DNA from 4 places in the Micromonospora lacuserhaii genome. Region 2 is predicted to be linked to each of the others. Evidence: riboswitches for the same ligand, from Rfam matches in the RefSeq annotation. Region 2 holds a riboswitch; each other region holds the start of a gene.
The links. Region 2 has a riboswitch for cyclic di-AMP ahead of V6U81_RS07120 (coiled-coil domain-containing protein). Riboswitches for the same ligand answer to the same signal wherever they lie in the genome.

Region 1 (3,170 bases), on a different contig from region 2:
AGTGGGCGGACGGCGAGTGGGCCCGCGGCGAGTGGGCCCGCGGCGGTTGGGCGCGCAGCGGGTTGGGCGCGCGGCGAGGGGCAAACGGCGGGTGGGCGGACGGCGAGTGGGCCCGCGGCGACTGGGTGGGCGGGCGGCGAGTTGGGTGGTCGGCGAGCGGGCGGCGCGGCGACACGCCGGCGGGCTGCGGGTGGGTCGCATCGGCGGTAGCGTGAACATCGTGCTTCCGGTCGCGCTCACCAGTCCCTTGTGGTGGGTGACGCGCTGGAGTTCCCGGCTGCTGACCAGCTTTGCCGTGGCGGTGGCGTTCTCGCTCGGTGGGTCGACCCTGCCCGACACCGTCGTACTCCCCGAGACCCTGCCGCCGATGGCGGCGCTCCCGGCTGCGGGTCCGCCCGGCGCCCCGGCTCTCGTGCCGGCGACGAGCACGGCGACCACCTGGGCGGGCCGGCCGGGCCACCTCGCCGGTGAGCTGCGCCAGCGGCATACCGACGCCCCCGTTCCGGCCACTGTGGGCTCGCCGACCCACGAACGCAGCCTCGGCGACGTGCACCCGGCCCTCGGGTGGCCCGGAGATTTGGCCGGTGCGCCTGCGGACCGGTCGGCCGCCGCGCCGGGTGGACCGACCGTGGCGGTAACGGCCCTCGCCAGGCTCTCCCCGGCCACTACGGGGCCGCGCGCGCCGCCCAGCTGAGCGCCGCGTCCAGCGACGACCCGCGACCATCCCTGCCACGAACCTCACCGCCGCACCAGCCCGGCAACGGCCCGGCCCCGACGGCCGCGTCCCGCCCCGCGGCCGCGTGTGGACTCCTCTCTCGCAGCTGCCCCCGTGAGGTGCCGACCATGAACACCGTGCTCTACCAGTTCCTGATCGAGGTCCCGACCGCCGCCGCCATCTGGTCCGCCCTGCTCGTGCTCGCCCTGACCGTGCTCACCGTCCTCGTCGCCCGTCCCGAGCGGGAGCGCCCGACCGAGGAGGCGCCCGCCGAGCCGCCGGCCGGCGACGCCGTGCTGGAAGTCGCCGACCTGCGTCGGTACGCCGACGAGGTCGCCGTCGCGGCGGCCGGCGCGGCGCAGACGGCTCGCCGTCGGCGGGAAGCCTGGCTGGCCGCCCAGGCGGAGGCCGACCGGGCCTGGACGGCGTACGACGAGGCGGAGGAGGCCGCCCGGCGCTTCGTCGGCGCCCGCGCGCTGGCGGCGCCGCGTACCCCGCGCACGCCCGCCGAGTACGCCGGCCGGGAGCGCTGGCTGCACCAGGCCGCGGTGGCCGCGCACTGGCGGGGTGAGCTGTCCCTGACCCAGCTGCGGGACGTCTTCGCACATCGGGACGGCTGGGACCCGCGCCGGCACCCGGTCGAGCAGGAGGTGCTGCTGGCCCGGGCGGTCCGCGAGGGGCGCCGGGAGGCGTACCGGTCGGCCACCGAGCGGGAGCGGTCGGCGTGGCGGGACGCGGAGCTGGCCGCCGAGTCGGCGCGGGCGCTCGCCACCGAGGCGTACGCGGCGGCCGAGCGGCTGCGGCCGACCCGGGTGCCGGCCCGTCGGGCGACGGCGGTGGTGGCGCCGACGGCGACCGCGGCGCGCTGGCGGCCGGCCCGGGTGGGCTGACCGGGGCCGAATTGTTACCCGAAATTCGGTGAGCCGGGTCACGTCCGCGCCGAACCGGTCATCCGGTAACAGCCGGTGACATCGACGCCGACGGTCTTCGGTGATTCTGGTAGCGACGTCCGATTGTCGCCCCATCGCGTCCGGATGGCGCACTGTCCCATCGAGCGACGCCAGTGCCGAAGTGCACCGGAAATTGCTCGCGCTGATCATGTTTACGCAGTTCAGAGCACTTGGCCGGGAGTGGACCCGCCAGTAATGTCGCCTCGGTCCGGTGCGGTTTCCGATCGCAAGAGGCGACGCCGCGCCGACCCGCTCAATCGTGAGATCACGAACCGGGGACCCACGCAGTTCTGGGGTGAATCCGCGGGCCACGGCCCGCGGTAGGGCGTTCTTCCCGCCCGAATCCGTCAGCTAACCCGGTAGGCGGTGTCGGAAGGAGTTCCCTTAGTGCAGCTCGACAACATTCCGCGGTTGTTCCTCCACCTCGGTAGCGGGGTGCCGTCGCCGGTCCGCTGCGCGGTCGCGCGCTGATTCCGGCATCCGCCCCGCCGTCCGGCATCGACCGGGCGGTCCCCCCGCCGAGCGGTCCCGCACCGAACCCGATCCCGCGCCTGGCCGACCGCCACGCGCCGATCCGGTGCGCCCGCCCCCGCCCCCGCACCGTGGAGGAACACTCGTGAAGCACCAGATGAAGCGGCAGTTGCGACGCCTCACCACCGAGCGCCCGTACCAGGTCGTCGCCGGCGCGGCCGCGGCCCTCGCGCTCGCCTCCGGTACCGCGGCCCTGGTCGCCGGCACCGACGACGCCCCCGCCCGGCAGCAGACCTCGGCCGCCGTGGCCGAGGCGGCCCCCCGCCTGAACGACGTCGCCACCCGCGCCGAGATGCGCGTCGCCACCACGCCGTCGGCCAGCCCCTCGGCGAGCCCGTCGGCGAGCGCCTCGCCGTCGGCCAGCGCCGCCAAGGCCAAGGCCAAGGCGAAGGCCACGGCGGACCCGGACCTGACCCGTACCGCGGCGCCGAAGCCGCCGTCGTCGAAGGTCCTCAGCTACGACTACGAGGCCCAGACCACCTACTACAACTGCGGCCCGGCGGCGGTGCGCAACGCGCTCAGCGCGACCGGCATCGACCGCACCCAGGACGACCTGGCCGTCCAGCTCGGCACCACCGAGATGGGCACCAACTCGGCGGAGGACACCACCCGGGTGCTCAACGCCGTGGTGAAGGGCGACCCGTACCGGACCCGGATGTTCGAGGGCACCCCGAGCTCGGCGCAGATCGACCGGCTCCAGGCCGACGTGGTCAAGGCGATCACCGACAAGCGGGGCGTGGTGGCCAACGTGGCGGGCACCGCCACCGACGTCGACGGCGGCTGGCACTCCTTCCCCGGCGGCCACTACATCGCCGTGGTGGGCTACAAGAACGACGGTCGTACCGTCCGGATCGCCGACTCGGCCGACCCGAGCCTGCCGGCGTACTGGATCAGCACCGTGGACCTGGCGAACTGGATCGCCACCCGCGGCTACTCCGCCTGACCCGCGCCGTACTCCGGGCGCCGGCTCCCCT
Region 2 (3,170 bases):
CAGCCCAGCGAGGTCACCAGGTGCAGGGTGAGCAGGGTCTTGCGGGCGTCGGGGGAGAGTCTGACCATGTCCCCGATGCTCGTCGGCCGGGAGCGGCCCGTCGTGGGCCGGGCGACGACATCCGGCGTACGGCCGGGGACGTACGCCGGTGGCCCGGGGCGGGCCACCGGCGTACCCGGGTCAGTACACCGACAGGTGCACGTGGTTGGTGTGGTCGCTGGACGGGTCCCCGCCCGCCCCGCTGTACGACTTCCAGCCGCTGCTGGGCAGCCAGATCTGCCGGTACCAGATCACGTAGAGCACACCGAGCCGGTCGGCGTTGCGGATGAAGTACGCGGCCAGGTTGTTGCCGTACGTCCTGTCCCCGCCGGTGGCGTCCCCGCCGAAGCCGCTGACCTGGGCGGCGAAGTCACAGGCCCGCCCCTTGGGGTGCTCGCCGGAGCCACTGGGCCGGTAGCAGGAGACGTACCTCTTGAAGCCGGCGGCCTGGGCCTGCTGGAGCGCGTTGAGCATCCGCGGGGTGATGCAGCCGTCGGCGGGCGTCGGGTCGTCGATGCTGCACGACTCCGGCGGCCAGGAGCCGTCGGGGTTGCGGGTCGCCGGCTTGGCGTTCGCGGTGGACGTACCCGAGGTGGACCCGCCACTGTCGGCGGCGGCGGGCGGGTCGGGCTTCTGGGCGGCGGCGACCTCGAGCGCCCGCTCGGCCTGCTGCTTGCGCTTGGCCATCACGGTGACCTGTCGGCGCTCCTCGATGACCTCGCGGTCGATCGCGGCGCGCGTCCGGGTGGCCTCGTCCCGGGTCCGGATGAGGTTGCGCAGTTCCCGGTCCTCGTTGGCGGCGACCGTCTCCAGCGCCGCGGCCCGGTCCAGGAAGCCCTCCGGGGAGGAGCTGCTGAGCAGCGCCGTGACCGGCCCGAGGCGGCCCGTCCGGTACGCCACGCCGGCGATCTCGCTGACCTTGCCGTTGCGCACGCCCAGCTCCGCCTCGACGGTCTTGAGCTGGGCGGTGAGCGCCTGCTGCCGCTTGGTGGAGCGGTCCAGCGCGGCCCGGGCGTCGAGCCAGCCCTTGCTGGCCGCGTCGAGCTGGGCCCGCAGCTCGGGGCTGCCGCCCTCGTCGTCGTCGCCGGGGGCGGCGAGCTGGGCGGTGCCGGGTGCGGCCATGGCCGGCGTGGCGACCGGCGCGGACGACACGCCCAGGGCGAGCGTCGCGGCGACCGCGGCCAGCAGCCGCGCGGTGGTGCGTCGTACGTGCATGCACATGTCCTTCCGTCAGCCGCCGACCGGGTTAGCTGACGGGTTCGGGACGGAAGATCCCTACCGCTGACGCGGCTGCACCCCACGAACATGGTTCCCCGGCTCGCCTCGAGGGCGATTAGGCGACGGCCACCGCCGGCGCCGATGGGCGCCGCCGGGCGGAGGCCGGGACCGAGCCTACCGGTACGGGTGTGACATCCGCCCATTTCGTGACTCACGGTACGCGAGGGAAACCTGTTGAAGCGGGGACAAGAGAATAAAACGGGTGGAAATCTTAAGGAGCCGCTAACTACCAGTGCGACGGCCCGCAACTGCCGGGCGACGCGCCCGGCTCGATCTGCAGGGTGGCGTGCTCGATGTGGAAGTCCTCGTGCAGGGCGCTGCGGGCGGCGGCGAGCACCGTCCCGACCTCGGCGCCCGGGATGGTGGTCAGGTGGGCGGAGGCCACGTCCATGCCGGAGGTGAGCGTCCAGACGTGCAGGTCGTGTACCTCGGCCACGCCGGGGACGGCGGTCAGCCGATCGTGCACCGCGGTCACCTGGAGGTGCTCCGGCGCGGCCTGGACCAGGATGCGCACCGCCGCCCGGCCGAGCCGCCAGGTGCGGGGGAGGATGAACACGCCGATCGCCACGGCCACCGCCGGGTCGGCCCACCACCAGCCGGTGCCGGCGATGAGCAGCGCCGCGCCGATCACGCCGAGCGAGCCGAGCAGGTCCCCGACCACCTCCAGGTACGCCCCGCGCAGGTTGAGGCTCTCCTTGGCGCCCGGGCGGAGCAGGGCGAACGCGGCGAGGTTGGCGAGCAGGCCGAGCAGCGCCACCGCGAGCATCGGGCCGGTGACCACCTCGGGCGGGTTGCCGAACCGGCGTACCGCCTCGATCAGGACGTAGACCGCGACCCCGCTGAGCAGCACGGCGTTGGCCAGCGCGGCGAGCACCTCCAGCCGGTAGAGCCCGAAGGTGCGCTGCGGGTCGCGGTCGGCGAGCCGGGTGGCGGTGATGGCGGCGAGGGCCATCCCGATGCCGAGCACGTCGGTGAACATGTGCCCGGCGTCGGAGAGCAGGGCCAGCGAACCGGTGCCGAAGGCGGTGACCGCCTCGACCACCATGAGCGCGGCGAGCAGCCCGAAGGCCGCCCAGAGTCGCCCCCGGTGCCGCTGCGCGGCGTTGGTGACCGCCCCGCTGTGGTCATGCCCTCCGCCCACGCCCACACCTTCCGTCCCCGCCGCGCACCCGACCCAACCTATGCTCACATCGCTATATATCCAACCCACCCTGACCCCAGACCGGGCATGGGTCTTGGGGTGGGGTGGGGGTGGGTCAGGGGGTGGGGTCGAGGGTGGTCAGGCGTTGGGTGGCGCGGGAGAGGGCCACGTAGAGGGTGCGCACGCCCGAGGGCTCCGCGCGGATCTCGCTGGGGCAGACCAGCACCACGCCGTCGTACTCCATGCCCTTGGCCTGGAGGCTCGTCACCACCTGGAGCCGGCCGCCGCCCGTACCACCGGCCAGCCAGCCGGCCACCTCGTCCCGGCGCGGCACCGGGGTGATCACCCCGACCGTCCCCTCGACCTCGGCGAGCAGCGTCTCCACCGCCTCCACCGTCGCGGCTGGCAGCTCCGCCGCCGGGACGGTCAGCGCGACCGGGTCGACCCCGGTGGAGCGGACCGCCGTCGGCAGCGCCAGGTCGGGGTGCAGCCGCCGGATCTCCGCCGCCGCCACCGCGAAGATCTCCGCGGAGTTGCGGTAGTTGGTGGTGAGCACGAACCGGTGCCGCCGGCGGCGGCCGAGTGCCTGGTCGCGGGACCGGTCCAGCTCCGCCGGGTCGCCCGACCACGCGGTCTGCGCCGGGTCGCCGACCACCGTCCAGGACGCCAGCCGGCCCCGCCGGCCGACCATCCGCCACTGCATCGGCGAGAC
Region 3 (3,170 bases), on a different contig from region 2:
GCCATGGGCGCCGACCACACCCGTCCCGCTCCGTCCACCCCACCCCGGGTGCGACGGATCCTCGTCGCGACGGTGGTACCGCTCTTCGTCATCACGGTCGTCGCCGCGCTGGCGCTCTGGCCACGGGACGTCCGGGAGCAGGACCGGGGCGGTGACGTGCCGCGCTCCCACGGCACGGTGACCCGGGTGGTGAGCGAGCCGTGCCCACCGACCCCGGAGGTCCCCGAGGGGACGCCGGGGATGGCCACCGGGCCGTGCGGCACGGTGACCGTCAGCGTCGAGCAGGGCCCGGACGCCGGGAAACGGGTCCAGACCCCGATGCCGGCCGGGCCGGGGGCCCCCACGGTGGCGGTCGGCGACGAGATCGTGCTGGTCAAGCTCACCGATCCGGCGGACCCGACGGCCAGCAGCTACAACATCGCCGAGCACCAGCGGGGCAAGCCACTGCTCTGGCTGGTGGCGCTCTTCGCGGCGGCGATCGTGGCGTTCGGCCGGCTGCGCGGGCTGGCGGCGCTGGCCGGCCTGGCCGCCAGCTTCGCGATCCTGCTGGCCTTCGTCGTCCCCGGCATCTCGGCGGGCGGTTCACCACTGCTGATCGCGATCACCGGCTCCGCACTGATCATGTTCGTGGTGCTGTACCTGACCCACGGGATCACCGCGCAGACCTCGGTCGCGGTGCTCGGCACGCTGGGCAGCCTGGTGCTGACCGGCGTGCTCGGCAGCCTGGCCACCGCCGCCACCCACCTGACCGGGTTCGGCAGCGAGGAGGCCACCACGCTGTCGATGTACCAGCGCGACGTGGACCTGCACGGCCTGCTCCTCGCCGGCATCATCATCGGTTCACTGGGCGTGCTGGACGACGTCACCGTCACCCAGGCGGCCACCGTGACCGAGCTGGCCCACGCCAACCCGGGGTTGTCCCGGTTGCAGCTCTACCGGGCGGCCACCCGCGTCGGTCGGGCGCACATCGCCTCCACGGTCAACACCATCGTGCTGGCGTACGCCGGCGCCTCGCTGCCGCTGCTGCTCCTGCTGACCGTGGACAGCCGGTCGGTGAGCGAGATCCTCACCAGCGAGTTCCTGGCTCAGGAGATCGTCCGCAGCGCGGTGGCGACGCTCGGCCTGGTGGCCGCCGTACCGCTGACCACCGGCCTGGCCGCGCTGGTCACCACCGCCGGCCGCGGGCCCGCCGGGGACACCGCGCCGGCGAGTGGCCCGGCGCCCACCCCTCGTCCCCCGGCCGACCGTGACTCCGCGCTCGAGGCGCTGAGCGCGCCACGGCACGCCGGCCCGTCCACCCCGGCCCCGGCTCGGTGGCCCGACCCGGAAAGGAGCACGGACACCGCATGGTGAGACTCCGCTGCGTGACCGACGACGACCCCCCGGCTGATAACCGCGTCACTGGTCACGGAACGCCATTGCGAAATAACGCTTTTAGTCGGGTTCTGGACGTAGATCCCCAGCACTCCTCTCGGGTAACCTCGCTGCCGGTCACCGCCGAAGGCGCGCACCGGCGCCTGCGGGACCACCGCCCAATCGCCGCAAGGCGAGCCGGGGAACCAGGTACCTGGGGTGCATCCGCGACAGCGGTAGGGGCCACTTCCGTCCCGAACCCGTCAGCTAACCCGGTCGGCGGTCGACGGAAGGGAACACTGTGACGGCACCCCTGCGCCGCTGGTTGACACCGGTGGTGGCCGTGCTCGCCGCCCTGGCCATCCTCGCCGGGCCGGCCGCCCCCGCGCTGGCCGCGCCCTCGACCCCGACCCCGTCGGGGCACGAGGAGGACGACGAGCCGAAGTTGCTGACCGACGTGATCGAGCTGCGCAACCGCGAGTACGCCAAGGCGAAGTCGCAGCTGGAGAAGTCGAAGAAGCGCCAACTCCAGCTCGCGCTCGAGGTGCGCCGGGCCGAGGACGAGCTGACGGCGCTGCGGCCGCAGGTGAGCCAGATCGCCGCGCAGTCCTACCGGACCGGCCGGATCGGCGCGGTCGCGATGCTGCTGGAGAGTGACGCTCCGGACTCGTTCGTCAAGCGCGCGTCCGCGCTGGACGAGCTGAACATGGTCAACGCCGAGAAGCTCAGCAGGGTCACCGCCGCCAGGAATCGTGCCCAGCAGGCCAAGCTGGCGCTCGACGGTGAGGTGCGCGTGCAGCAGAGGCTCGCCAACGCCATGGCCCGGGAGAGCCAGGAGGCGGAGAAGGCACTGGCGCTGGTCGGTGGCGAGGGCTTCACCGGCGGCCTGGTCGACGCAAAGTCGCCGGTGGCCCGGATCGGGCCGGGCCGGACGTCGGACGGCGGCTGGCTGCCCGAGTCGCGCACGGCGAACGACCCGACCACGTCGGGCATGATCACGCCGCGCACCCTGCACGCCTACAACGAGGTCCGCCGGGCGGGCTTCAAGCGGTTCGCCGGCTGCTACCGGCCGGGCGGGCCGTGGGAGCACCCCAAGGGCCGGGCCTGTGACTGGTCGTTGCAGAACAGCGGGTTCGCCCCCTGGCACAACAACGACACCCGGATGTACGGCAACAACCTCGCCGCGTTCCTGATCCGCAACGCGGACCGGCTCGGGATCTACTACGTCATCTGGAACCGGCAGATCTGGTTCCCGGCGACCGGGTGGAGGTCGTACAGCGGGCCGTCGAACCACACCGACCACGTGCACATGTCGCTGCTGTAGGCGCAGGTGTCACCGAGGGCCGTCCCGCCGGGTGCGGGGCGGCCCTCGTCGCGTACTCCGGGTCGGTCAGTGGGCGACGGCGGCCGCGCGGCCGCCGCGGCCGGTCTGGGCGGGTGCCGTGGCGGCCGGCACCGCGGCCACCGTGCGCACCTCGCCCGCGGACAGCCGGTACGACATGCCGACCACCGCGCACCGCCCGGCGGCCACCTCGGCGGCCAGCGCCGCGGAGCTGGCGAGCAGGTTCTCCACGGTGCGCGCGATGTGGATGTCGACGATCCCGTCGATGTCGTCGACGCCCTCCCGGGCCGCCCGGAGCAGGCTGGGCGCGACGGCGTCCACCACCGCCCGGAGGTGACCCGCCGGCGATGAGCCGGTACGGGCGGCGTCCCGGGCGGCCTGGACCGCGCCGCAGGAGTCGTGCCCGAGCACCACCACGAGCGGCGTGCCGAGGATGGTCACCGCGTACTCGACGCTGCCCAGCACCTCGGGGCCG
Region 4 (3,170 bases), on a different contig from region 2:
CGCAGGATCACGGTGGCGAGGAGCGCGGAGAGCAGCGAACCGGCGAGCACCGCCACCTTCACGTGGTCGTCGCGCTCGCTGCCCAGGCCGAAGGCCAGCTCACCGATGAGCAGGGAGACGGTGAAGCCGATCCCGCCGAGCAGCGCGAGCCCGAGCACGTCCAGCCAGTTCAGGCCCTCGTCGAGGTCGGCCCGGGTGAAGCGGGACACCAACCAGGTGGCGACCATGATGCCGACCGGCTTGCCGACGATCAGGCCGACCATGATGCCGACCGCCACCCGGTCGGAGAGCGCGGTCGCCAGGCCGGCCAGTCCCCCGATGGCCACCCCGGCGGAGAGAAACGCGAAGATCGGCACCGCGACGCCGGCGGAGATCGGCCGGAACCGGTGCTCGAAGTGCTCGGCGAGCCCCGGCCCGGCGTCCGGGCCGCCGGCCGCCTCGCTGCGGATCACCGGGACGGTGAAGGCGAGCAGGACGCCCGCGACGGTGGCGTGCACACCCGACTCGTGCACCAGCACCCAGGTGACCGCCGCCAGCGGCAGCAGCAACCACCAGGACCGCACCCGGCGCTGCACCAGCAGGGCGAACACGGCCAGCGGGACGAGCGCGGCCAGCAGCGGCGCGACCGACAGGTCCGAGGTGTAGAAGATGGCGATGATGACGATCGCCAGCAGGTCGTCGACGACGGCCAGGGTGAGCAGGAAGGTGCGCAGCGCCGAGGGCAGGAACCGGCCGACCACGGCGAGCACGGCGAGGGCGAAGGCGATGTCGGTCGCGGTCGGGATGGCCCACCCCTTCGCGGCGCCACCACCGGCGCCCGCCGCGATCAGGGTGAACAGCAGCGCGGGTACGGTCACCCCCCCGACCGCGGCCGCCACCGGCACCGCCGCCCGGCGGGGATCACGGAGATCACCGGCGACGAACTCGCGCTTGAGCTCCAACCCGGCGACGAAGAAGAAGATCGCCAGCAGGCCGTCCGCGGCCCAGGTGGCGAGGGTCAGGTCGAGGTGCAGGCCCGCCGGACCGACCCGGAGGTCCCGCACCGACTGGTATCCGTCGGACCAGGGGGAGTTCGACCAGACCAGGGCGAGCAGCGCACCGGCGAGCAACAGCGCCCCACCGACGGTCTCCTTGCGGAGAATGGCGGAGATGCGGCTGGTCTCGCCCCAGGATCGGCGGGCGAACAGGTTGGCACGGCGCCGGTCGGCGTCGGTCACGGAAACTCCTCGTCGGCAGGGGTCGCGTCATCCATCGCCGACCAGACTTCCCGGCACACCAGGGTCAACCTTATCCGCCGCCGGGCGGGTGGTCGCCCCGTAGCCGGCAGGCCGCCCCTCCAGCATCGCCGCACACGACGACGCCCGGCCGGGTGGATCCGGCCGGGCGTCGTCGTTCGCGCGGTGGTGCGCCCTCGGGGAGGGACGAGCGTCAGAGGCTGAGCCGCTGACCCGGGAAGATCAGGCCCGGGTCGGCGCCGACGACGCGCTTGTTGCGCTCGTACAGCGCCTGCCAGCCACCGGCGAGGTCCTTCGCGTCGGCGATCTCCGACAGGGTGTCACCCGCGCGCACCACGTACTTGTCCCCGCTCGACGCCGGGGCGCTACGCCGCTCGCTGCGGCTCGTGCGCCGCTGGTCGGACGAGCGCTCCGACTTCGTGGTCGCCCGCTCGGTGCGCCGCTCGGACTTCTCCGACCGCTCGGACTTGCGCGACGACGACTTCTCCGAGGTGGAGTAGCTCTTCGTCGAGCCGCCCTTCTTGCCACACACCGGCCAGGCGCCGATGCCCTGACCGTCGAGCACCTTCTCCGCGATCGCGATCTGCTCGCTGCGGCTGGCCAGGTCGGCGCGGGAGGCGTACTTCTTGCCGCCGTAGCCGGACCAGGTGCCCGCCGAGAACTGCAGGCCACCGTAGTAGCCGTTGCCGGTGTTGATGTGCCAGTTGCCGCCGGACTCGCACTGGGCGATCGCGTCCCAGTTGACGCTGGCGGCGCTCGCCGGGGCGGCCGGCGCCAGGACGGCGGCGACCCCGGTCACGGCACCGACGGCGAGCGTACCGACGGCGACGCGGCGCGAGCTGACCCGTCGGTGACGGGCGGTGTGTTCAGTTGACATCTGTGCTCCTCCACGCCGGCGAGGTGAGCTGTCGGGTTCGGGCCGAGGAGCCCGGCCGCCACAGGCGGCTTCACCCCGAGGTGACGTGCACCGAGGAACGTGTGGGTCCCCCGCTCCATGCCCAGCTGACAAGGTCCCACCGTCGGCGGCATGGATTAGGCGTTACCGACCGTGGTGTCCACGAAGGCGGACCGGATCGACGTTAGGAGGCGTTTCGGCGATTTGCCCACTTCTTGTGAAGTTCTTCACCCGGTCGGGCGGGGGCCGGCTCTCTCCACTTGCGCAACTGCCACAACGTCGGACAATGCCCTGCTCAGTGCGGTGAGCGCTGGCCCTGCCCGGCGGCCGCAGTCCGCCCCGAGCAGGTGAGCTCCCCCGGCTGGAGCTGCACCGGGCTCGGGCTCCAGACCTCCACCTTGTCACCGACCACTCTGGCCAACAGGCAGCTACCCCGCCGGTCCGCGCGCAGCGCCAGCCCCACGCTGCCGCCGTACGACGCGACGTCCCGGCGGACCCGGGAGTCGAGGCGGGGTCGGTCGAGGTACGCGCCGACGGACGCCTCGGTCGCCGCGGGACCCGTCGGCAGTTCCCGGCGCAGCCGCTCGGTGAGGTCCGGCGGGAGCGTGGCAGCCGGCCGAGGGGTCACCGGTGCGGTCGTCGGGCAGTCCACCTCGGTCACCGGCTGGACCTCATCGGTCCGGTACACCAGCCGGTGGCAGAGGGTCACGTCGGCGTGTCCGCTGTCCGAGCCCGACCAGTCGGTCGTGGTGGCCTCGCCGTGGGTACGCACCACGAGCGACACTCCCCCGGCCCGGTCGACGCCCTCCAACGACATCAGCTCCAACCCGGTGCGGCCGTGCACGATTCGGCCGAACTCGTCGGCCTCCCACGGTCGCACCCGCTCGATCACGGTGATCACCTCGTCCAGCCGCCCGCGCGCCTCCCGCCGGGCCAGCGTCTCCGCGTCCTCCCCCTCGGCCCAGCCGCAGCCGGCTAGCAGCGCCGCCGCGAGCATCGTTCCCGCGGCCACGGCCGCCCCTCGCCCCGTCATCCCCCGC

Region 1: it holds a riboswitch for cyclic di-AMP, as region 2 does, so the genes downstream of both, V6U81_RS04710 (C39 family peptidase) here and V6U81_RS07120 (coiled-coil domain-containing protein) in region 2, are expected to answer to the same signal.
Region 3: it holds a riboswitch for cyclic di-AMP, as region 2 does, so the genes downstream of both, V6U81_RS13395 (coiled-coil domain-containing protein) here and V6U81_RS07120 (coiled-coil domain-containing protein) in region 2, are expected to answer to the same signal.
Region 4: it holds a riboswitch for cyclic di-AMP, as region 2 does, so the genes downstream of both, V6U81_RS17685 (transglycosylase family protein) here and V6U81_RS07120 (coiled-coil domain-containing protein) in region 2, are expected to answer to the same signal.

The regions. Positions count from the first base shown of each region.
Region 1 is NZ_JBAKHO010000004.1:212,091-215,260, reverse strand. Features, by position in the region: gene V6U81_RS04720 (hypothetical protein) at 257-694, shown strand; gene V6U81_RS04715 (hypothetical protein) at 844-1,605, shown strand; cyclic di-AMP (ydaO/yuaA leader) riboswitch at 1,906-2,046, shown strand; gene V6U81_RS04710 (C39 family peptidase) at 2,282-3,139, shown strand.
Region 2 is NZ_JBAKHO010000007.1:75,946-79,115, forward strand. Features, by position in the region: gene V6U81_RS07120 (coiled-coil domain-containing protein) at 181-1,254, opposite strand; cyclic di-AMP (ydaO/yuaA leader) riboswitch at 1,259-1,389, opposite strand; gene V6U81_RS07125 (cation diffusion facilitator family transporter) at 1,544-2,458, opposite strand; gene V6U81_RS07130 (HelD family protein) at 2,574-3,170, opposite strand, start outside.
Region 3 is NZ_JBAKHO010000015.1:108,701-111,870, forward strand. Features, by position in the region: gene V6U81_RS13390 (YibE/F family protein) at 4-1,353, shown strand; cyclic di-AMP (ydaO/yuaA leader) riboswitch at 1,520-1,650, shown strand; gene V6U81_RS13395 (coiled-coil domain-containing protein) at 1,655-2,677, shown strand; gene V6U81_RS13400 (carbonic anhydrase) at 2,744-3,170, opposite strand, start outside.
Region 4 is NZ_JBAKHO010000027.1:18,640-21,809, forward strand. Features, by position in the region: gene nhaA (Na+/H+ antiporter NhaA) at 1-1,217, opposite strand, end outside; gene V6U81_RS17685 (transglycosylase family protein) at 1,429-2,112, opposite strand; cyclic di-AMP (ydaO/yuaA leader) riboswitch at 2,111-2,284, opposite strand; gene V6U81_RS17690 (hypothetical protein) at 2,426-3,170, opposite strand, start outside.